2 regions of the Pseudomonas sp. CF161 genome follow, and region 1 is predicted to be linked to the other one. Evidence: predicted binding sites of a transcription regulator. Region 1 holds the regulator's gene; the other holds the start of a gene.
The links. The regulator FliA, encoded in region 1, starts transcription of late flagellar genes. The targets are predictions, from matches to a motif close to CTAAAGTTTNNNNNNNNNNNGCCGNTAA.

Region 1 (10,977 bases):
CGGCTTCGATGATGACGATACGGGTGTTGTCGTTGACCTCGGTCGGCACCAGGCCGAAGCGCTGGCGGGTGTCGATCACGGTGACCACGTTGCCGCGCAGGTTGATGATGCCCAGCACGTAGCTCGGCGCACCCGGCACAGGGGCGATTTCGGTGTAGCGCAGGACTTCCTGGACACGCATCACATTGATGCCGTAGGACTCGTTATCCAGCTTGAAGGTTACCCATTGCAGGATCGGATCTTCGGAACTCTGTGCAGACGACGACTTATTCATACCCCTGACCCCTCAAAAAACCGTTGAAAACGGTGTGTGTTCTATCGGGCAGCGCCACCGGCGCCGCCTGTTATTTGTCTATGTCGGCTTGTTGGCCGGTTTGTTGAAGGCAATCTGCTTGGCGCCGCCGCTGGCGATCAGTTCTGCCAGTGCGGCGACGTCGAGCAAGGCACACATGTGCTCGATCACCGTACCGGCCAGCCACGGACGCTGGCCGCGATGGCTGCGCCATTTGATTTCATTGGGGTCCAGGCGCAACGAGCGGCTGACTTGATGCACCGCCAGCCCCCACTCGTAGCCCTGCACCGAGATCACGTATTGCAGGCCCTGGCGGAAATCATCGCGATAGCGATCAGGCATCACCCAACGCGCGGTGTCCAGCACCTTCAGGTTGCCAGCCTGGCTCGGCAGGATGCCCAGGAACCATTCCGGCTGGCCGAACAGCGGCGTCAACTCCTGGCCAGCCAGGGAGTAGATCGAACCCAGGCACACCAGCGGCACTGCCAGGGTCAAACCGGCAACGTCGAACAACAAACATTCGAACGGCTCGGCGGCCCAGCTGGGACGGTCGTCCCCCACCACGGGTGGCGGCGTATTGCTGGGTGGCAAATGCACTTCGACCACCGGCGCGACCAATGCCTGGAGCATCGGCGCGACCGTTGAAATCGACGGCAGGACCGGAGCCGGCGCGTCCAGCACCGGCGCCACCACGGCAGCCGCCTTGACCTGGACTTCGGCCCGCGCCGCCGGCGGCGCGGCCTTGATCACCTTGGCGTCATGGGCCTGCTCTTCGAGCACCGCCAGCTGGAACTCGTCCAACTGCGCGACGGGCTCTTCGATCACGGCCACAGGGGGCGCCAGCGGTGCCGCTTCTTCTTCGGTCGCGTCCTGCAACAGCGCGTCCAGATAGGACTGCAGCGCCAATTGCGGCCGACTTTTTATGTCCAGAGGACGGTTCATATGAATGCCCATGGAGCGACCCCGACACAGTGACCTGTAGGGGTTATCGGCAAGATCGGGGTCCGGCTTGAATGAAGGCGCACGTCAGGCCACCTGCGCGACAAGCTGTTGCGCCAGCAGGTGCTTGAGCAGCGCCCGGTAGGCCAGGACGCCACGGCTCTTGCCGTCGAACTGCGAAGGTGTCAGGCCGGCCCGGCTGGCATCGCGCAGGCGGGTATCGACCGGGATATAGCCCTGCCAGATGTCGTCGGGAAACTTGTCGCGCAATACCCGCAAGGTGCCCAGGGAAGCCTGGGTCCGGCGGTCGAACAGGGTCGGCACGATGGTGAATGGCAGCGCCTGCTTGCGCGACCGATTGATCATCGCCAGGGTATTGACCATGCGCTCCAGGCCCTTGACCGCCAGATGCTCGGTCTGCACCGGGATCACCAACTGCTGGCTGGCCGCCAGGGCATTGACCATCAACACCCCGAGCAGCGGCGGGCTGTCGATCACGGCGTAATCAAAATCCTGCCACAGCTGCGCCAGGCTCTTGGCAATCACCAGGCCCAGGCCGCTCTGCCCCGGCGACTGGCGCTCAAGGGTCGCCAGCGCGGTGCTCGACGGCAGCAGGGAAATACGTTCATCGCTGGTGGGCAGCAGGAGCTGGCCCGGCAGATCCTGGGGCACGCTGCCCCGGTGCAGGAACAGGTCGTAGCTGCTGTGTTCCAGGGTGTCGGGGTCGTAACCGAAGTAACTGGTCATCGAGCCATGGGGGTCGAGGTCAACCACGACCACGCGCTTGCCCGCCTCGGCCAGCAAACCGGCTAAAGCGATGGAACTGGTGGTTTTACCGACACCACCCTTTTGATTGGCGACTGCCCAGACTCTCATTCGGATTGTTCCTCTCGACAAGCCAGAAGACCGGCCGAGAAATAGCACTAGTTATAAAGCGGGTGACGGAGAATTGACGGCGCTCTGTCGTACCGGCGTCTTGACCGGGGTTGGTGCAGTTTGTGTGCCAGCCCGCTTCAATGCGGCATCCGGTGTCGCATTGGCGGTGCCGGTACCGGTCAGGCTGCGTCGTACATCGAGGTTGCGCGACACCACCAGCACCACCCGGCGATTGCGCGCCCGGCCTTCGGCGGTGGCATTGTTGGCCACTGGCTGGAACTCACCATAGCCGACCGAGGCCATGCGCGCGGGGTTGACCCCCTGCATGGCCAGCATGCGCACGATACTCGCCGAACGGGCCGAGGACAGCTCCCAGTTAGTCGGGTATTGGGCGGTCTGAATCGGTTGATTATCGGTAAAACCTTCGACGTGGATCGGGTTGTCGAACGGCTTCAGAATCGCCGCCACCTTGTCGATGATATTGAACGCCAGGTCGCTGGGCATGGCGTCGCCGCTGCCGAACAACAGGCTGGAATTGAGTTCGATCTCGACCCACAACTCGTTGCCGCGCACGGTCATCTGGTTGGAGCTGATCAGGTCGCCAAAGGCTGCACTGATATCGTCGGCGATGCTCTTGAGCGGGTCGTTGGCCCCGGCGATGCCGGCGTCGGTCTCGTCGCTGTCCTTGACCAGCGGCTTGGCCGGGGTCACGGTCTTGGGCCGCTCATCACCGATGGGGATCGGCTTGAGAGCCCGATCGGAGTCGGTGAATACACCGACCAGCGCCTCGGAAATCACCTTGTACTTGCCTTCGTTGATCGACGAGATCGAGTACATGACCACGAAAAACGCGAACAGCAAGGTGATGAAGTCGGCGTAGGACACCAGCCAGCGTTCGTGATTGACGTGTTCTTCAGGCTTGCGGCGACGGGCCATGCTCCATTCCTCCCATCAATCCATGAAGCCTTGCAGCTTCAACTCGATGGAACGAGGGTTCTCACCTTCGGCAATCGACAGGATTCCTTCCAGCAACATTTCGCGATAACGCGACTGGCGCAAGGCAATCGACTTGAGCTTGGCCGCCACCGGCAGCAGCACCAGGTTGGCACTGGCCACACCGTAGATGGTGGCGACAAAGGCCACGGCAATGCCGCTGCCGAGCTGGGACGGATCGGCGAGGTTGCCCATCACGTGAATCAGGCCCATCACCGCACCGATGATGCCGATGGTCGGCGCATAGCCGCCCATGCTTTCAAAGACTTTGGCCGCTTCGATGTCGCGGCTTTCCTGGGTGTAGAAGTCCACCTCCAGGATGCTGCGGATGGCTTCCGGCTCGGCGCCATCCACCAGCAGTTGCAGGCCTTTGCGCGAATAGGCGTCAGGCTCGGCATCGGCCACGCCTTCCAGGCCCAGCAGGCCTTCCTTGCGCGCGGTCAGGCTCCAGTTGACGACCCGATCGATGCCGCCGGGCAGATCGACCCGGGGCGGAAAGAGGATCCAGCCCAGAATCTGCACGGCACGCTTGAATGCGCTCATCGGCGACTGCAACAAGGCCGCACCGATGGTGCCACCCAACACAATCAGCGCCGCCGGACCGTTGGCCAGGGCCGACAGGTGACCACCTTCCAGGTAGTTGCCGCCAATGATGGCGACAAACGCCATGATGATCCCGATAAGGCTCAAGACATCCATCAGATGCAGGCCTCGACCAGATGCCTGCCGATGTCATCCAGGCCGTACACCGCGTCTGCGAGGTCGGCTTTGACGATGGCCATTGGCATGCCGTAGATCACGCAGCTGGCTTCATCCTGGGCCCAGATCGCGCTGCCGCCCTGCTTGAGCAGGCGTGCGCCTTCGCGACCGTCGGCGCCCATGCCGGTGAGCACCACCGCCAGAACTTTGTCACCGTAGGACTTGGCTGCCGAACCGAAGGTGATATCCACGCAAGGCTTGTAGTTCAGACGCTCATCGCCGGGGAGGATTTTCACCGCGCCACGGCCGTCGATCATCATCTGCTTGCCACCCGGCGCCAGCAGGGCCAGGCCCGGACGCAGGATGTCGCCATCCTCGGCTTCCTTGACGCTGATCCGGCACAGCTTGTCCAGACGCTCGGCAAAAGCCTTGGTGAAGGCTGCCGGCATGTGCTGGATCAAGACGATCGGTGCCGGGAAGTTGGCCGGCAACTGGGTCAACACCCGCTGCAAGGCAACCGGACCGCCCGTGGACGTACCGATGGCCACCAGTTTGTAGGCTTTGCGTTTCGGTGCCGGCGACGAAGCGCTGGCCGCCGGAGCCCGGGCAGGCGCTGGTGCCGGCGCGGACGGACGCGGCGCAGCACTGCTGCTGCCGAAGCTGCTGATACCCGATGGCGCAGGCGCCGGGGCGGCAGCCGGCTGCGGAGCCGGAGTGCTGTAGCTGCTGAAACGACGGTTACTGCGCGAGATGCTGTGGACTTTCTCGCACAGCAGCTGCTTGACCTTCTCGGGGTTGCGCGAGATGTCTTCGAAGTTTTTGGGCAGGAAGTCGACCGCACCGGCATCCAGCGCATCCAGGGTTACCCGGGCGCCTTCATGGGTCAGCGAGGAAAACATCAATACCGGGGTTGGACAGCGCTGCATGATGTGCCGCACCGCCGTGATGCCATCCATCATCGGCATCTCGTAGTCCATGGTGATCACGTCCGGCTTGAGTGCCAGGGCCTGATCGATCGCCTCTTTGCCATTGGTCGCCGTACCGACGACCTGGATGTTCGCATCCGCTGAAAGAATTTCCGAGACGCGGCGGCGGAAAAACCCCGAATCGTCCACCACCAGGACTTTGACTGCCATAAACACTCCGTTAGGCGGGGCGAGGCAAATCGCCCCGCCACCCCGAATCAAATACGCCGTGCGGCGTAACGCTTGAGCATGCTTGGAACATCGAGGATCAGTGCAATGCGGCCGTCACCGGTAATGGTGGCGCCGGACATGCCCGGGGTCCCTTGCAGCATCTTGCCCAATGGCTTGATGACCACTTCTTCCTGGCCGACCAGTTGATCGACGACAAAGCCGATCCGCTGGGTGCCCACCGAAAGAATCACCACATGGCCTTCACGCTGCTCTTCATGAGCGGCGGAACGGACCAGCCAGCGCTTGAGGTAAAACAGTGGCAACGCCTTGTCGCGCACGATCACCACTTCCTGGCCGTCGACCACGTTGGTGCGCGACAGGTCCAGGTGGAAGATCTCGTTGACGTTGACCAGAGGGAACGCAAACGCCTGGTTGCCCAGCATGACCATCAGGGTCGGCATGATCGCCAAGGTCAACGGCACCTTGATCACGATCTTCGAGCCCTGGCCCTTGGTCGAGTAAATGTTGATCGAACCGTTGAGCTGGGAAATCTTGGTTTTCACCACGTCCATGCCCACGCCGCGTCCGGAGACGTCGGAGATCTCGGTCTTGGTCGAGAACCCCGGGGCGAAAATCAGGTTGTAGCACTCGGTGTCGCTCAGGCGATCAGCGGCATCCTTGTCCATCACCCCACGCTTGACGGCGATGGCGCGCAGCACATTCGGGTCCATGCCTTTGCCGTCATCGGAGATCGACAGCAGGATATGGTCGCCCTCTTGCTCAGCGGCCAGGATCACCTTGCCACCGCGCGCCTTGCCCGAGGCTTCGCGCTCTTCCGGTGACTCGATACCGTGGTCGACCGCGTTGCGCACCAAGTGGACCAGCGGGTCGGCCAGGGCCTCCACCAGGTTCTTGTCGAGGTCGGTTTCTTCGCCGACCAGCTCCAGGTTGATCTCTTTCTTCAGCTGCCGTGCAAGGTCGCGAACCAGGCGCGGGAAGCGCCCGAACACTTTCTTGATCGGCTGCATCCGGGTCTTCATCACCGCGGTCTGCAGGTCAGCCGTGACCACGTCGAGGTTCGACACGGCCTTTTGCATGGCTTCGTCGCCGCTGTTGAGACCCAGGCGCACCAGGCGGTTACGCACCAGCACCAGTTCGCCGACCATGTTCATGATCTCGTCCAGGCGTGCGGTATCAACCCGTACGGTGGTCTCGGCTTCACTGGCGGGCTTTTCTGGCGGTGGCGCTGCGGCGGCACGTGCCGGAGCAGGTGCGGCAGCGGCGGCAGGAGCCGCAGCCTTGGGAGCTTCGGCCTTGGGCTCGGGCTTTTTCGCCACGGGCTTGGGCGCTACCGCAGCCGCGGTCGCAGCGGCTGGAGCGGCAGAACCGGCACCCGCCACTTCGGAAAACTTGCCCTTGCCGTGCAACTCGTCGAGCAGGGATTCGAATTCGTGATCGCTGATCAGGTCGCTGCCGGCTGCAGCCGCGGCGGGCGCGGCAGCTGCCGGCACCGAAGCGACGGCAGACTCGAGCGCGTCCACGGCAAAGTTGCCCTTGCCATGCAACTGATCGAGCAGTGCTTCGAATTCATCATCGGTAATTTCGTTGCTGTCGCTCGCACCCGGCGTCGCTGCTTTCGCCGCGGCGGGTTCGCTCGCTGCGACGGCATCCGGGGCGAACTGGCCCTTGCCATGCAACTGGTCGAGCAAGGACTCGAACTCGGCATCGGTGATTTCGTCGCTGGCCGCATCGCTGCTGGCCACCAGAGCCGCCGCAGGCGCCTCGGCTTCGGCCTTGGCGGCGTTGAGCGAGTCCAGCAGCAGCTCGAATTCGTTATCGGTGATATCCCCCGATTCGCTTTCAGCCACCGGCTCGGCCACCGCTTCGGCCACTTCGGGCTCCGCCGCCACCTCTACCGCCGCCGCAGGTTCTGCCAGCCGCGCCAGGGCCGCAAGCAGCTCCGGAGTCGCGGCCGTGACCTGAGTCCGTTCGCGGACCTGGCCGAACATGCCGTTCACCGCGTCCAGCGCTTCGAGCACCACATCCATCAGCTCCGAGTCGACACGACGCTCACCCTTGCGCAGGATGTCGAAGACGTTCTCGGCGATGTGGCAGCACTCCACCAGCTCATTGAGCTGGAGGAAGCCGGCGCCCCCTTTAACAGTGTGAAAACCGCGAAAAATTGCATTGAGCAGATCCGCATCATCCGGTCGGCTTTCCAGCTCGACCAGTTGTTCGGACAGTTGCTCTAGAATCTCGCCGGCCTCAACCAGGAAATCCTGAAGGATCTCTTCATCGGCGCCGAAGCTCATTAATGGGTGCTCCTAGAATCCAAGGCTGGAAAGCAAATCGTCTACATCGTCCTGACCGGACACAACGTCTTCACGTTTATCGGCATGAATCTGCGGACCTTCACCCTTGGCGAGATGTTTTTGCGGATCTTTTTCGGCCAGGATCGATTCGCGGTCATGTTCGATGCCCGCAAAACGGTCGACCTGGCTGGCCATCAAGACGAGTTTGAGCAGATTGCTTTCGACTTCCGTGACCAACTGGGTCACACGCTTGATCACCTGGCCCGTGAGGTCCTGGTAATCCTGCGCCAACAGAATGTCGTTGAGATGGCCGGAAACGGTCCGGGTCTCCTGTTCGCTACGCGTCAGGAAACTGTCGACGCGCCGTGCCAGCTCGCGAAACTCTTCAGCCCCGACTTCGCGACGCATGAAGCGCCCCCAGTCAGCGCTCAAGGCCTGGGCATCGTTGCTCAGGCCGTTGACCAGCGGGGTGCTGCTTTCCACCAAATCCATGGTGCGATTGGCCGCGGCCTCGGTCAGCCTGACCACATAGGACAGGCGCTCGGTGGCATCCGTGATCTGTGAAACTTCCTCGGCTTGCGGCATATGCGGGTCAATCTGAAAATTGACGATCGCGCTATGCAGCTCGCGGGTGAGCTTGCCGACTTCCTGGTACAGGCCGCGGTCACGGGTCTGATTGAGCTCATGGATCAGTTGCACAGCCTCGCCAAACTTGCCTTTTTCAAGGCTCTCGACCAGTTCGTGGGCATGTTTTTTCAGGGTCGACTCAAAATCGCCCAATGAAGATTCGTTATGCTCCATAGCTCCCCCGTGGCGCAATGTCTTCGCGCATCAACCGATGCGTTCGAAGATTTTTTCGATCTTCTCTTTCAACGCCTGAGCCGTGAATGGTTTCACCACGTAGCCATTGACGCCGGCCTGAGCCGCTTCAATGATCTGTTCACGCTTGGCCTCGGCAGTCACCATCAGCACCGGCAGGTGCTTGAGCTTCTCGTCGGCGCGCACGTGGCGCAGCAAATCGATACCGGTCATGCCAGGCATGTTCCAGTCCGTTACCAGAAAGTCGATGCTCCCGCTGTTGAGGACCGGAATCGCGGTAGTACCGTCATCGGCCTCGACCGTGTTGGTGAAACCCAGGTCACGCAACAGGTTTTTTATGATCCGCCGCATCGTTGAGAAGTCATCAACGATGAGGATTTTCATGTTCTTGTCCAATTCGACCTCCAAGCAGTCTTAAACGCGCCCAGCACCTGAACGCGCCATTCAATCAATACGACGTAACACTCAACGACTGCATGGAATACACACTGCAAGACCGGTGCGGCATCACGCCTTACCGGTCCCGTTCGCAGTGTCCCCACACTGCCTGTCAGCGCGCTCGCCACTCCCCCAAACGCCCCCGCAAGCGGGCCGCGCACTGGCTGTGTAACTGGCTGACCCGCGATTCGCTGACCCCCAGGACCTCACCGATTTCCTTGAGGTTCAGCTCTTCGTCGTAGTACAGCGCCAAGACCAGTCGCTCACGCTCCGGCAAATTGGCAATCGCGTCCGCCAGCGCCGCCTGGAAGCGTTCATCTTCCAGATCGCGTGACGGCTCGAGATGAGCACTCGCGCCATCCTCATGCAGCCCTTCATGCTCGCCGTCCTGCAAAAGGTCGTCGAAGCTGAACAGGCGGCTGCCCAAGGTGTCGTTCAAAATCCCGTAATAATCGTCGAGGCTCAATTCAAGTTCGGCCGCAACTTCATGATCTTTAGCGTCACGACCGGTTTTAGCTTCAATTGAGCGAATGGCATCACTGACCATTCGTGTATTGCGGTGTACTGAACGTGGTGCCCAATCGCCCTTGCGCACTTCGTCGAGCATCGCCCCACGAATACGAATCCCGGCATAAGTCTCGAAACTTGCGCCCTTGCTCGCATCGTACTTGGTCGACACTTCGAGCAAACCGATCATCCCGGCCTGGATCAGGTCTTCGACCTGGACACTGGCCGGCAGCCGTGCCAGCAGGTGGTAGGCGATACGCTTGACCAGAGGCGCATAACGCTCGATCAATTCATATTGGCTGTCACGCGCCGACTTCTTGTACAGGTTGTAGCCGCTGGCTGTCATAGCACCGGTCCTGCTGTTTGCTGCACGAGACGCTCGACAAAAAACTCCAGATGCCCACGTGGGTTGGCAGGCAACGGCCAGGTATCGACTTTTTGCGCAATGGCCTTGAACGCCAGCGAGCACTTCGAACGAGGAAAGGCTTCATAGACCGCACGCTGCTTTTGCACGGCCTTGCGTACGCATTCGTCGTAAGGAACTGCACCGACGTATTGTAAAGCCACGTCCAGGAAGCGATCCGTGACCTTGGTCAACTTAGCGAACAGATTGCGACCCTCCTGCGGGCTTTGCGCCATGTTGGCCAGGACCCGGAAGCGGTTCATGCCGTAGTCGCGATTGAGCAGTTTGATCAGCGCGTAGGCGTCAGTGATCGAAGTCGGTTCGTCGCAGACCACCAGCAGGACTTCCTGGGCCGCGCGGACAAAACTGACTACCGAGTCACCAATACCCGCAGCGGTGTCGATGACCAGCACATCGAGGTTGTCGCCGATATCACTGAAGGCCTGGATCAGGCCAGCATGCTGGGCCGGGCTCAGGTGCACCATGCTCTGGGTGCCGGAGGCGGCAGGCACGATACGGATCCCGCCCGGGCCCTGGAGCAACACGTCGCGCAGCTCGCAACGGCCCTCGATGACGTCAGCCAGGGTACGTTTGGGGGTCAGGCCCAGCAGGACGTCGACATTGGCCAGGCCCAGGTCGGCGTCCAGCAGCATGACGCGCCGGCCGAGCTCAGCCAGGGCCAGTGACAAGTTCACTGACACGTTAGTCTTGCCGACGCCACCCTTGCCGCCGGTCACCGCAATCACCTGTACGGGATGCATGCTGCCCATGTTCTTTCTTTACCTTGTCTTACTTAGACGGGGCCACATAACTGGCTGCGCGTTCACCGTTGGAACAATGCATGGCAGACCATCGATGTAGATACGGTGCAATCTCTTCATGGCCACCCTCATCCAACCCGTTTTGCGGGGTTGTGATAGAGGTCCGCGAACATGTCGGCCATGGCTTCTTCGCTGGGTTCTTCCTGCATCTGCACGCTCACTGCGCGGCTGACCAACTGGTGCCGGCGCGGCAGGTGCAGATCGTCAGGAATCCGTGGCCCATCGGTCAGATAGGCAACGGGCAATTCATGACTGATCGCCAGGCTCAACACTTCACCGAGGCTGGCTGTTTCATCCAGTTTAGTCAGGATGCAACCGGCCAACCCGCAGCGCTTGTAGCTGTGATAGGCGGCGGTGAGCACCTGTTTCTGGCTGGTGGTGGCCAGGACCAGATAATTCTTCGATTTGATCCCGCGACCGGCCAGGCTTTCGAGCTGCATGCGCAGGGCCGGGTCGCTGGCTTGCAGGCCGGCGGTATCGATCAGCACCACACGCTTGCGCAACAGTGGGTCGAGCGCCTGCGCCAGGGACTGGCCCGGGTCGACATGGGTCACCGACACATTGAGGATGCGCCCCAGGGTCTTGAGCTGTTCCTGGGCACCGATACGGAAGCTGTCCATGCTCACCAGCGCGATATTGTGCGCGCCGTACTTGAGCACATAACGCGCCGCCAGCTTGGCCAGGGTGGTGGTCTTGCCCATGCCGGCAGGGCCGACCATGGCGATCACACCGCCCTCTTCCA
Region 2 (10,977 bases), on a different contig from region 1:
CAGGCCGTTGAGCTGCTCGCTGAGCTCCTTGAGGTGGCGGCTGGCGGCGCTGGACTGTTCGGCCGCCATCGCCGTGCTGTGGGACAGGCCGGCGGCCTGGGTCACGTTCTGGTTGATGTCTTCGACCACATGGGCCTGCTGCAGGGTGGCGCTGGCGATGGAGGCGTTGAGCCCATTGAGGTTGCGCAGCGCCTGGCCGATGGCATTCAGGCTCTGGCCGGCCAGGCCGGCCTGTTCGATGGTCATCTGCGAAGCACGGCTGCTGTCGCCAATCACCTTGACCGCGGCTTCGGAGTGGTTCTGCAGGCGCTCGATCATCGACTGGATCTCGGCCGTGGATTTCTGCGTGCGTTGTGCCAGCAACCGCACCTCATCGGCCACCACCGCAAAGCCGCGACCCTGTTCACCGGCGCGGGCCGCCTCGATGGCCGCATTCAAGGCCAACAGGTTGGTCTGCTCGGCGATCGAGCGGATCACCTCCAGCACACTGCCGATCTGGGTACTTTCCGCGGCCAGGGTGCGAATGACTTCAACCGCCTGGTCGATGGTGCTCGACAGCCGGTCGATCTGTTGCAGGCTGCCGTCGATATTGACCTGGCCCTGTTGCGCCTGGGCCTCGGCATCGCGCATTTCACTGGCGGCATGCTCGGCGTTTTTTGCCACATCCTGCACGCCGTAGGTCACCTCGTTGATGGCGGTGGCCACCAGCTCCATCTGCTGCGATTGCTGCTGGCTGCGTTCCTGGGCCTGGCTGGCGTTGCTGCCCAGGTCTGCCGAGGACTGTTCCAGGGCTCCAGCGGACACCTGCAGCTGACTGACCACCAGGCGCAACTTGGCGGTAAAGCCGTTGAAGTGCCGCGCCAGTTCCGTGACTTCATCCTGGCCGTGGGTATCGAGGGTACGGGTCAGGTCGCTTTCGCCGCTGGCGATATTGGCCATGGCGTGCACTGTTTCCTGCAGGGGGCGCACGATGCTGCGGGCGATCAGCGCCACCAGCAGGCCCATCAGCAGCGCAATGCCCAGGCCGATAAACGACGCCTGACGGACCTGGGTGTAGAACTCGGCCTGCATGTCATCGATATACACCCCTGAACCGATGATCCAGCCCCAGGGCTGGAACAGCTGGACATAGGAGGTTTTCTGCACCGGCGCGTCCGCCCCGGGCTTCGGCCAGCGGTAGTCGACCATGCCGGCGCCCTTGGTCTTGGCGATGTTGACCATCTCGTTGAACAGGGCAAAGCCATCCGGGTCCTTGATCGCCGAGAGGTTCTGGCCTTCAAGCTTGGGGTTGGCCGGGTGCATGACCATCACTGGGGTCAGGTCGTTGATCCAGAAGTAGTCGTTCTGGTCATAGCGCAAGCCGCGAATCACGCTCAGGGCCTGTTTCTGCGCGGCCTCGCGGCTCAGGGTGCCGGCGGTTTCAAGGCTCTGGTAGTAGGCCAGCACGCCGTTGGCGGTCTGCACCACATGTTGGGTTTTCTGCGCCTTGGCCTGATACAGATCGTTGTGGATCTGCTTGAGCATCAACATGCCCAGGGTCAATAGCATGAGCACCGCGACTATCAGGATCAGCCACAGCCGGCGGCTGATCGATACATTGCGCAAGCTATTCATCATTGCGTCACTCCGATTTGTTGTTCTTGTCATCAATAGTCGCGAGTATTCAGGCACCTTGTCGGGCCGGGGCGCCGAGCCTGTCGGCCAGACAAGGTCGAAGCGTTATTCATGCATGTCTGATAGGATTTCGGCCCCGCAGCGGAAAACCTGAATCCGTCTTGATTTTTCACGGATTTTTCATCGGTTGTTGTTAATTCTATTGCGCGCGGACCACCGCTACGCTCATCGCAGTGAACACTAAAAAAACGATCAGGGCCTGCTGCAGCACGGCCTTATGGGGGATTGATGGATCTTTGGACCGCCGCTCAGGCGTTGATACTTGGGGTTGTCGAGGGGCTGACAGAGTTTTTGCCCATCAGCAGCACCGGCCACCAGATTATTGTGGCGGACCTGCTCGACTTTGGCGGTGAGCGCGCCATGGCGTTCAACATCATCATCCAGCTCGGCGCGATCCTGGCCGTGGTCTGGGAGTTTCGGCGCAAGATCTTCGACGTGGTGGTGGGCCTGCCCAGGCAACGCAGCGCCCAGCGGTTTACCGTCAACCTGCTGATCGCATTTTTCCCGGCCGTGGTGCTGGGGGTGATTTTTGCCGACCTGATCCATCAATACCTGTTCAACCCGATCACGGTGGCCACGGCCCTGGTGGTCGGCGGGGTGATCATGCTCTGGGCCGAGCGCCGCGAGCACGAGGTGCATGCCCACAGCGTTGATGACATCACCTGGCAGGACGCGCTGAAAGTCGGTTTCGCCCAATGCCTGGCGATGATTCCCGGCACCTCGCGCTCCGGATCGACCATCATCGGCGGCCTGCTGTTCGGCCTGTCGCGCAAGACCGCTACCGAGTTTTCGTTCTTCCTGGCCATGCCGACCATGGTCGGAGCGGCGGTGTATTCCGGCTACAAATACCGTCATCTGTTCCAGCCCGATGACATGCCGGTGTTCGCCATCGGCTTCGTGACCGCGTTTATCTTCGCCATGATCGCGGTCAAGGGCCTGCTCAAATTCATCGCCAGTCACAGTTACGCCGCGTTTGCCTGGTACCGGATCGTGTTCGGCCTGCTGATCCTCGCCACCTGGCAGTTCGGCTGGGTGGACTGGGCGGCGGCCAAGTCTTGAGCGAACCACGGAGCAGTGCTCGCCCCGGGCGCAACAGCGGGACGGTGGTTGCGCACCCACGCCTGAAGTGGCTGGCATTCGTCCTGCTGTGTGGGCTGCCGTTGTTCGGCTCGCTGTCCCTATGGCAGCAGGGGGTGTCGCTGCTGCCCCTGGTCGGTTATGGGGTCGTCAGCGGCCTGACCTTTGTGCTCTACGGCTACGACAAGCGCCAGGCCCGCAACAACGGCCAGCGCACACCGGAAAAGGTCCTGCACGCCCTGGAACTGGCCGGTGGCTGGCCGGGTGCCTTGCTGGCGCAGCAAGTGTTCCGGCACAAGACGCGCAAGGTCTCGTACCAGGTGCTGTTCTGGCTGATCGTGGCGTTGCACCAGGTGTTCTGGATCGACCGCCTGTTTCTCGACGCCGGGCTGTCGAACCTGCTCTAAAGCAGCAGGCCCACTTGCAGCCGCTTCGGCAATTTGGCCACCACCAATTGATGGGAGCGCCGCAGCAGCTCTTGCAGTTCGCCGGCGGCCAGCGGGTAGGGCGTGTCCATGATCACCCAATGGGCTCGCGCCAGATAAGGCGCGGGATGGATGCCCGGGCGGTCGACATGGCCGAGGAATAACTCCTTGTCGACCTTGAACGCCAGGGAGTCGCCCCGCAGGCCTTGCAGGGCGAACATCTTGTTGCCGGCAATGGAAAACACCCGCACGCCGCCCCACTTGTAGTCTTCCCGGGCGCCGGGCAGGGCCAGGCAGAATTGCGCCACGTCGTCTTCGCTCATGGGTTTGGCTTTCACAGGGTTCGGTCTCCGCAGCTCTTGAAGGATTCGGTCAGGTGGTCGATCCAGGCCCGTACGGCCGGCAATAACCCGCGGCGATGGGGATAAACCGCCTGCAGCCAGCCACCCGGCAGCGACCACTGGGGCAGCAGTTGCACCAGCTGCCCGGTTTGCAGTTCTTCCTCGCAGTACATCATCGGCAGCACGGTGAAGCCCAATCCTGAAAGGGTGCAGGCCTTGCGCACGATAAAGTCGTCGATGCCCAGCCGCGCCTCCAGCGCCAGATCAAACTGAGTGCCCTGTTCGTCGAACATGCGCAAATGCACCTGGCGATCGGCCTCCAGGGCTCCGAGCACCGGCACCTGGTGCAGGTCTTGCGGGTGGCTGATGCTGCGCTCGCGCAGAAAGTCCGGGCTGGCGACCATCACCGTCTGCGCCTGGCGCAGGCGGCGGGTGACCAGCAGCGGGTCTTCATCCCCCAGTTCGCGCACACGCAGGGCCACGTCGATGCCCTCGGTCACCAGGTCGACACGGCGATTTAGCAGCATCATCTCCAACTGCACATGGGGGTGTTTGCCGAGAAAGGTGCTGATGACCTGTGGCAGGAACTGGTGCGCCAGGCCCACCGGGCAGGACACCCGCAGGCGCCCGCGGGGCTCGCTGGACATGCTGGCCACGGCTTCATCGGCCATTTCCGCCTCCAGCAGCATGGCCTGGCAATGGCGCAAATAGCGTTCGCCGACCGCGGTCAGCTTCAATTGCCGCGTGGTGCGTTGCAGCAGGCGCGCGTTGAGGCGTTCTTCAAGCTGGGCAATGCGCCGCGACAGGCGGGACTTGGGGATGCCCAAAAGGCGCCCGGCGGCGGCGAAACCACCGGCTTCCACCACTTTGACGAAGTAATAAAGATCGTTGAGGTCTTGCATGACGGGCTCGACTGTTCCACTGGTGAGACGAACTATCGCATTTATGCCGACTAATCAGCTATTGGTTTCATCTGTAGGATCACCCCCACTTGATCGCCCGGTGGCGATCCTCACTTGGAGATCCCACATGAAACTGTTGCATATCGATTCGAGCATCCTTGGCGACCACTCGGCCTCCCGTCAGTTGAGCCACAACGTGGTTGCCGCCTGGCAAGCCGCCGATCCATCGGTGGTGGTCACCTACCGCGACCTGGCCAGCGATGCCATCAGCCACTTTTCCGCCGCCACGTTGCTTGCCGCCGGCACCTCGGCCGAATTGCGCGACGCCGCGCTGCAACACGAAGCCGAGCTCAGTGCCTCGACCCTGGCCGAGTTCCTGGCGGCTGACGCTGTGGTAATTGCCGCGCCGATGTACAACTTCAGCATTCCGACCCAGCTCAAGGCCTGGATCGACCGCATTGCGGTGGCCGGCCAGACGTTCCGTTACACCGAAGCCGGCCCTGAAGGCCTGTGCGGCAACAAGAAAGTGGTGGTGGTTTCTACCTCCGGCGGCCTGCATGTGGGCCAGGCAACCGGCGTTGGCCACGAAGACTACCTCAAGGTCATGCTGGGTTTTATCGGCATCACCGATCTGGAGTTCGTCCGCGCCCACGGCCTGGCGTACGGTGAAGAAGTACGCAGCAAAGCCTTGAACGACGCCCAGGCGCAGATCGAAGAGCAATTCGCCGCCGCGTAAGACTTGTGTAAAGACTTAATCCGAGTGCGGTAACGCGCACTAAACTCTGTATTCTGATCAGTGTCGAAAATGATCAGAGTACGGAGTTTTTTTGTTTTTGCCTTTCACGCCTTCTGGCCCAGGTTATGCAGATAGAAGTTCATCGGTCTTTTACCTGTCCCCCTGCCAGCGTTCGCCAGATGTGTTGCAAGGCCTTGGCTGCAAGGGAGGGCAGGGGCAAAGGGTTTCTCGATCCAGTCGCAAAGGTGGGCGTCCCATGAAACGTCTCAGTGCACTGTTACTGATCTGCCTGCTCAGCAGCCTGATTTCGGTGCAAGCCGCGCCTGCACCGCACCCGCACTGGAGCGTCGGTTATCACGAGATGACCTTTCTCGACCCGCTCGATCTGCAACCCATGCGCGCCATCGCCTTTTACCCGTCCACCGGTTACGAGCACAACAGCACGCTTGAGGGTTACCAGGTGGCGGCGACCCAGGATGCCAAGGTCGCCATTGGCCGCTTCCCGATGCTGATGCTGTCCCATGGCAATACCGGCACCCCGCTGGCCCTGCACGATCTGGCCACCTCCCTGGCTCGCAAGGGGTTCGTGGTGGTGGCGGTGATCCATCCCGGCGACAACTCCAAGGACCACAGCCGCCTCGGGACCTTGAGCAACCTTTATGGACGGCCGATCCAGATCTCCGAAGCCATTACCGCGACCCTGGCCGACCCGATGCTGTCACCTTTCGTCAACGCCGATCAGGTGGGCGTGATCGGCTATTCCGCCGGTGGCGAAACCGCGCTGATTCTCTCGGGCGCCACCCCGGACCTGGATCGCCTGCGGCGCTATTGCCAGGAACGTCCCGATGACCGGGATGCCTGCAATACCCAGGGCGAACTGATTGTCGATCGCGATGATTTGCAGCCGGTGGCGGATGCCCGGGTGCACGCCTTGATGCTGATGGCGCCGCTGAGTCTCAAGTTCGGTCGCCACACCCTGGCGGGCGTGCATGTACCGGTGCTGCTCTACAGTGGCGACGGCGACAAGCTGGTGGCCCTGGACAAGAACGCCGCAGCCCTGGCACGCAAGCTGCCGGTGGCCCCGGACTTCAAGTTGCTGGCTGGCGCCGGGCATTTCGTATTCATGGCCCCGTGCAGCGAAGCGCAATTGGCTGCGATGCCGGCGCTGTGCACCGATGCCGATGGTGTCGACCGTGAAGACATTCACCGTAACCTGATTGCCGAGGCCGGCAAATTCTTCGCCCACACCCTGGGCAAATCCAGCCGCGCCGGGATGCAGACCGCGGATCAGTGAGTCAGGCGTTGGACCGGCGCTGCAACAGCAGCGTCAGGCCCAGCGCGGTGACGGACAGCAGCGCCGCGCAGAAGAAGATCCACGAATACCCCAGGTTCAGCGCCACCGCCCCCATCAACGGCCCGGCAATCGCCAGCGCCAGATCGAAAAACACCGCATACGCACTCAGGCCCGCACCGCGACTGCTGTTGGGCACCTGCCTGATCGCCTCGACGCCCAGCGCCGGGTACACCAGCGACAAGCCAAAACCGGTCAGCCCGGCGCCGATCAGGGCGTAGGCGGTGGAGGGCGCGAGCCACAGCAGAACCAGGCCCAGGGTCTCGATGCTCATGCAGGCGATAGCGGCCCTGAAGCCGCCGAAGCGGCTGATGGCGGAGATGAACAACAGTCGCGACACAATGAAGCACACGCCAAATACGGTCAGGCAGTAGGCGGCGCCGGTCCAGCCGCGATTCAGGTAAAACAGGGTGATAAAGGTGGTCAGGGTGCCGTAGCCGATGGAGGCCAGGCTCAGGCTGGCGCCGTAGGGGGCGATGCGCCCGAACACTGCCCAGAACGGCAGGCGCTCGCCACGCACCACCGGCACCGAGGCTTTATTGCGGATCAGCACCAGAGCCAGGGCCGCCAACAGTGACAAGGCGATGCCAAGGCTGGCGAAACCGTACTGGTCGACCATCACCACCCCCAGCGGTGCCCCAATGGCAATCGCCCCATAGGAGGCAATGCCGTTCCACGAGATCGAGCGAGCGGTGTGTTCGGCGCCAACCTGGCCCATGCACCAACTGATGGTGCCGACCCCGATCAGGCCCTGGGCCACCCCCAGCAGCAGGCGCCCGCCGAGCAGGATGGTCAGGCTCAACAGCGGATAGCTTTGCAGCAGGGTCGAGAGCAGCGTCAGGCCGCCGCTCAAAAGAATCCCGATCAAACCGTAGACAATCGCGCGTTTGGTGCCGACGTTATCCGACATCCGCCCGGCCATGGGCCGGCTGAGCAACGTTGCCAAATACTGTGAACCAATGGTCAGCCCGGCCACCACGGCGCTGAAACCCAGCTGTTCATGGACATAACCCGGCAACACGGCAATCGGCAGGCCGATGCAGAGGAAGGCAATAAAGGTATAGAAAACGATGGAAACGATCTGCAGGGTGATCGTCGTGGAGCTGGGGGCAGGCGGCTGTTGCGCAGACATGAGGGCTCGTTCGCGGGCGGGCGGTTGGAGAACCGCATCATGGCGTGGCTGGATAATAAAAGAAAGCAGGCTATCTATTTCTTCGCGCTGGCGTACCACCGTGGGGGAAAAACAAAAAGCCCCGTCACCAGGACAGGGCTTTTTCTTGCAGCATGCAGCTTATTGCGGCTCTGGGCTTAGATCGCTACACCCTGGCTGCGCAGGTAGTCGTCGTAGGTGCCGCTGAAGTCGGTCACGCCGCTTGGGCTGAGTTCGATGATGCGGGTGGCCAGGGACGAGACGAACTCACGGTCATGGCTGACGAAAATCAGCGTGCCCGGGTAGTTTTCCAGCGCCAGGTTCAGCGCTTCGATGGATTCCATGTCCAAGTGGTTGGTCGGTTCGTCCATGATCAGCACGTTCGGCTTTTGTAGAATCAGCTTGCCGAACAGCATGCGACCTTGCTCGCCACCGGAGATGACCTTGACCGACTTGAGGATCTCATCGTTGGAGAACAGCATGCGGCCCAGGGTGCCACGAACCATTTGTTCGCCTTCCTTGGTCCAGCGGCCCATCCAGTCGAACAGGTTGGATTCGTCTTCGAAGTCCGACGCGTGGTCCTGGGCGTAGTAGCCCAGCTCAGCGGCTTCGGTCCATTTCACGGTGCCGGCGTCCGGGGTCAGTTCGTTGACCAGGGTGCGCAGCAGGGTGGTCTTGCCGATACCGTTCGGGCCGATGATCGCCACGCGTTCGCCGGCTTCGACCTGGAAGCTGAAGTCCTTGAACAGGGTTTTGCCGTCGAAGCCTTTGGCCATGCGCTCGACAATCACGGCTTGGCGGTGCAGCTTCTTGGTTTGTTCGAAGCGGATGAACGGGCTCACGCGGCTCGAAGGCTTGACCTCGGCCAGTTGGATCTTGTCGATCGCCTTGGCCCGGGAAGTGGCCTGCTTGGCTTTCGAGGCGTTGGCCGAGAAGCGGCTGACGAACGATTGCAGTTCGGAAATCTGCGCTTTCTTCTTGGCGTTGTCCGACAGCAGTTGCTCGCGGGACTGGGTCGCCACGGTCATGTATTCGTCGTAGTTGCCCGGGAACAGACGCAGTTCGCCGTAGTCCAGGTCAGCCATGTGGGTGCACACGCTGTTCAGGAAGTGACGGTCGTGGGAGATGATGATCATCAGGCTGTTGCGCTGGGTCAGGATGTTTTCCAGCCAGCGAATGGTGTTGATGTCCAGGTGGTTGGTCGGTTCGTCGAGCAACAGCACTTCAGGATCGGAGAACAACGCCTGGGCCAGCAATACTCGCAGTTTCCAGCCTGGGGAAACTTCGCTCATCGGGCCATTGTGCTGCTCGATGCCGATACCCAGGCCCAGTAGCAGTTCGCCAGCGCGGGATTCGGCGGTGTAGCCGTCCATTTCGGCGAAGTCTGTTTCCAGCTCGGCCACGGCCATGCCGTCTTCTTCGGTCATTTCTGGCAGCGAATAGATGCGATCGCGCTCAGCCTTGACCTTCCACAGCTCTTCGTGACCCATGATCACGGTGTCGATCACGGTGAATTCTTCGTAGGCGAACTGATCCTGGCGCAGCTTACCCAGACGCACGTTCGGTTCCAGCATCACCTGGCCGCCGGATGGATCCAGGTCGCCGCCGAGGATCTTCATGAAGGTCGACTTACCGCAACCGTTGGCACCGATCAGGCCATAACGGTTGCCGGCGCCGAATTTGACCGAAACGTTTTCGAACAACGGCTTGGCGCCGAATTGCATCGTGATGTTAGCTGTGGAGATCAATTACTTTACCTATCAATAGCTTAGAGTGCGCTTGTTTCGGCTGGGACCAATTTTGGACCGATAGGGAGCGATTCGATTTCGCTCCAATCCGTACGTTGAGTTGATCCATCGCGCATAAGTCGAGAGCAGCATCTGCACGTTATGGCCGAGCTGCTGGGAGATGAATGCGGGGGTTCATGCCAGACATGGCGCGCATTGTCGCATAGGTGTGACGACAGTTGTATGGCGGTCTGCACCCCCCAGTCTCTTGACCACCTCCTGGGCCCATGAAAGCATCCGCGGTCTTTGAGCCACTACCCATCGCCACGGAACGGACTGCCAGCCATGAAAATCACCTCCCTCGCCATGACCCTGGCTGCACTTCTGCTGGGTGCGAACGTGCAGACGGCCCACGCGGCCTCGGAACTGATCGGCAAGCGGGTGCAGAACACCTATGACGTGACGCTCTACCTTGATCCGGAAAAAGGCCTGGCCTACGCGATGAAGGACTGGAAGTTCCTGCGTTATCACTACAACCCTCGGCAACTGAAAATCAGCTACGCGATGCAGAACGTAGAGGCGCAGCCAACCTCCACGTCGGCGGAACCGGTGGTGGTCGAGATGGCCGTCAAGAGCGAGCGTGACTTGGCCAAGCTGAAGCTGAGTGAAGAAGACCAGTGCTACGAAGCCTTCACCGAAGTGCTGGGGCGCCTGGTGTACGCTGCGGCCGAAGCCAAGAATCTGCGGGACAAGCAATACTTCCACCTCGCCGAGGTGATCACCCTGGACGACAAGAAGGTGCCCGGGGCACCGGGTGTGATCACCTGCAAGATCCCCGACCACGGTTCCATCTTTATGTACGCCCGGGGTCAGGTCAGCGTTAAGTGACGGTTCAGGCTGCGCGGCCTCTTCAGCAAAGCCCCCGATAAAGGAAGATGCATATGGATAGTGGATTGGCTCACGAGATCGAAGCCGCAGAACGGCAGTACTTGTGTGCACGGGTCGAGAACCTGCTGAGGATCGAGGGCAACCCCTACGGGGCCCGGATTTTCTCCAACGGCGACGCGGCGTGCTTTTACGTGAAGGGCACGCCGAGCCCGATGTTCAATCGCATCTACGGCGACCATCCGGGCGAATCCCAGGCCGTCTTGAGTTTGCTCAAGGCGTCGGCAGCCTATTCGACCGTCACCCCGCTGATCGGCAAAGCCCCCGCAATGCAGCCTTACGCCGAGCTAGCCGGCGCACGCCTGGAGAAGTTGAAGGGCTGGACGCATTTGCAATTCGCCTGCGCCATCGACAACGGGGTCGCGAACCGTCACCCCTTTGAAATCGAAGAGGTTACGCCGCAGACGCTGGCCGAATTCGCCGAGGTTCATGCCGGCGGTTTTCGCACCAAACCTGAGCTGCGGGAGCTGTCTCAAGCCTCTTTTGCGGGGCATGGGCCGGATGAGCGCATGAAAATCTACGTGCTCAAGGCCCAAGGCCAGGTGGTGGCGGGTGCCTTGATGTACCTCGCCGACCATGGCGTTGCCTACCTGGGCACGGCCGCCACCCGTAAATCAGCCAGGGGCGCTGGCTATCACGGCGCCCTGAT

Region 2: a site for FliA is predicted at 1,742-1,769, ahead of CF161_RS18325 (methyl-accepting chemotaxis protein). Genes of this name have one in related genera too.

The regions. Positions count from the first base shown of each region.
Region 1 covers NZ_ATLP01000107.1:85,601-96,577, forward strand. Annotated here, with positions in the region: gene CF161_RS24260 (chemotaxis protein CheW) at 1-274, opposite strand, end outside; gene CF161_RS24265 (CheW domain-containing protein) at 353-1,234, opposite strand; gene CF161_RS24270 (ParA family protein) at 1,319-2,107, opposite strand; gene motD (flagellar motor protein MotD) at 2,159-3,043, opposite strand; gene CF161_RS24280 (flagellar motor protein) at 3,059-3,799, opposite strand; gene CF161_RS24285 (chemotaxis response regulator protein-glutamate methylesterase) at 3,799-4,935, opposite strand; gene CF161_RS24290 (chemotaxis protein CheA) at 4,983-7,247, opposite strand; gene CF161_RS24295 (protein phosphatase CheZ) at 7,260-8,048, opposite strand; gene CF161_RS24300 (chemotaxis response regulator CheY) at 8,079-8,450, opposite strand; gene fliA (RNA polymerase sigma factor FliA) at 8,617-9,357, opposite strand; gene fleN (flagellar synthesis regulator FleN) at 9,354-10,184, opposite strand; gene flhF (flagellar biosynthesis protein FlhF) at 10,304-10,977, opposite strand, start outside.
Region 2 covers NZ_ATLP01000089.1:233,217-244,193, reverse strand. Annotated here, with positions in the region: gene CF161_RS18325 (methyl-accepting chemotaxis protein) at 1-1,614, opposite strand, end outside; gene CF161_RS18320 (undecaprenyl-diphosphate phosphatase) at 1,903-2,733, shown strand; gene CF161_RS18315 (DUF1294 domain-containing protein) at 2,730-3,158, shown strand; gene CF161_RS18310 (MmcQ/YjbR family DNA-binding protein) at 3,155-3,499, opposite strand; gene CF161_RS18305 (LysR substrate-binding domain-containing protein) at 3,511-4,419, opposite strand; gene CF161_RS18300 (FMN-dependent NADH-azoreductase) at 4,547-5,155, shown strand; gene CF161_RS18295 (lipoprotein) at 5,412-6,449, shown strand; gene CF161_RS18290 (MFS transporter) at 6,451-7,638, opposite strand; gene CF161_RS18285 (ABC-F family ATPase) at 7,815-9,404, opposite strand; partial or broken gene CF161_RS33450 (hypothetical protein) at 9,425-9,636, opposite strand; gene CF161_RS18280 (hypothetical protein) at 9,729-10,271, shown strand; gene CF161_RS18275 (GNAT family N-acetyltransferase) at 10,325-10,977, shown strand, end outside.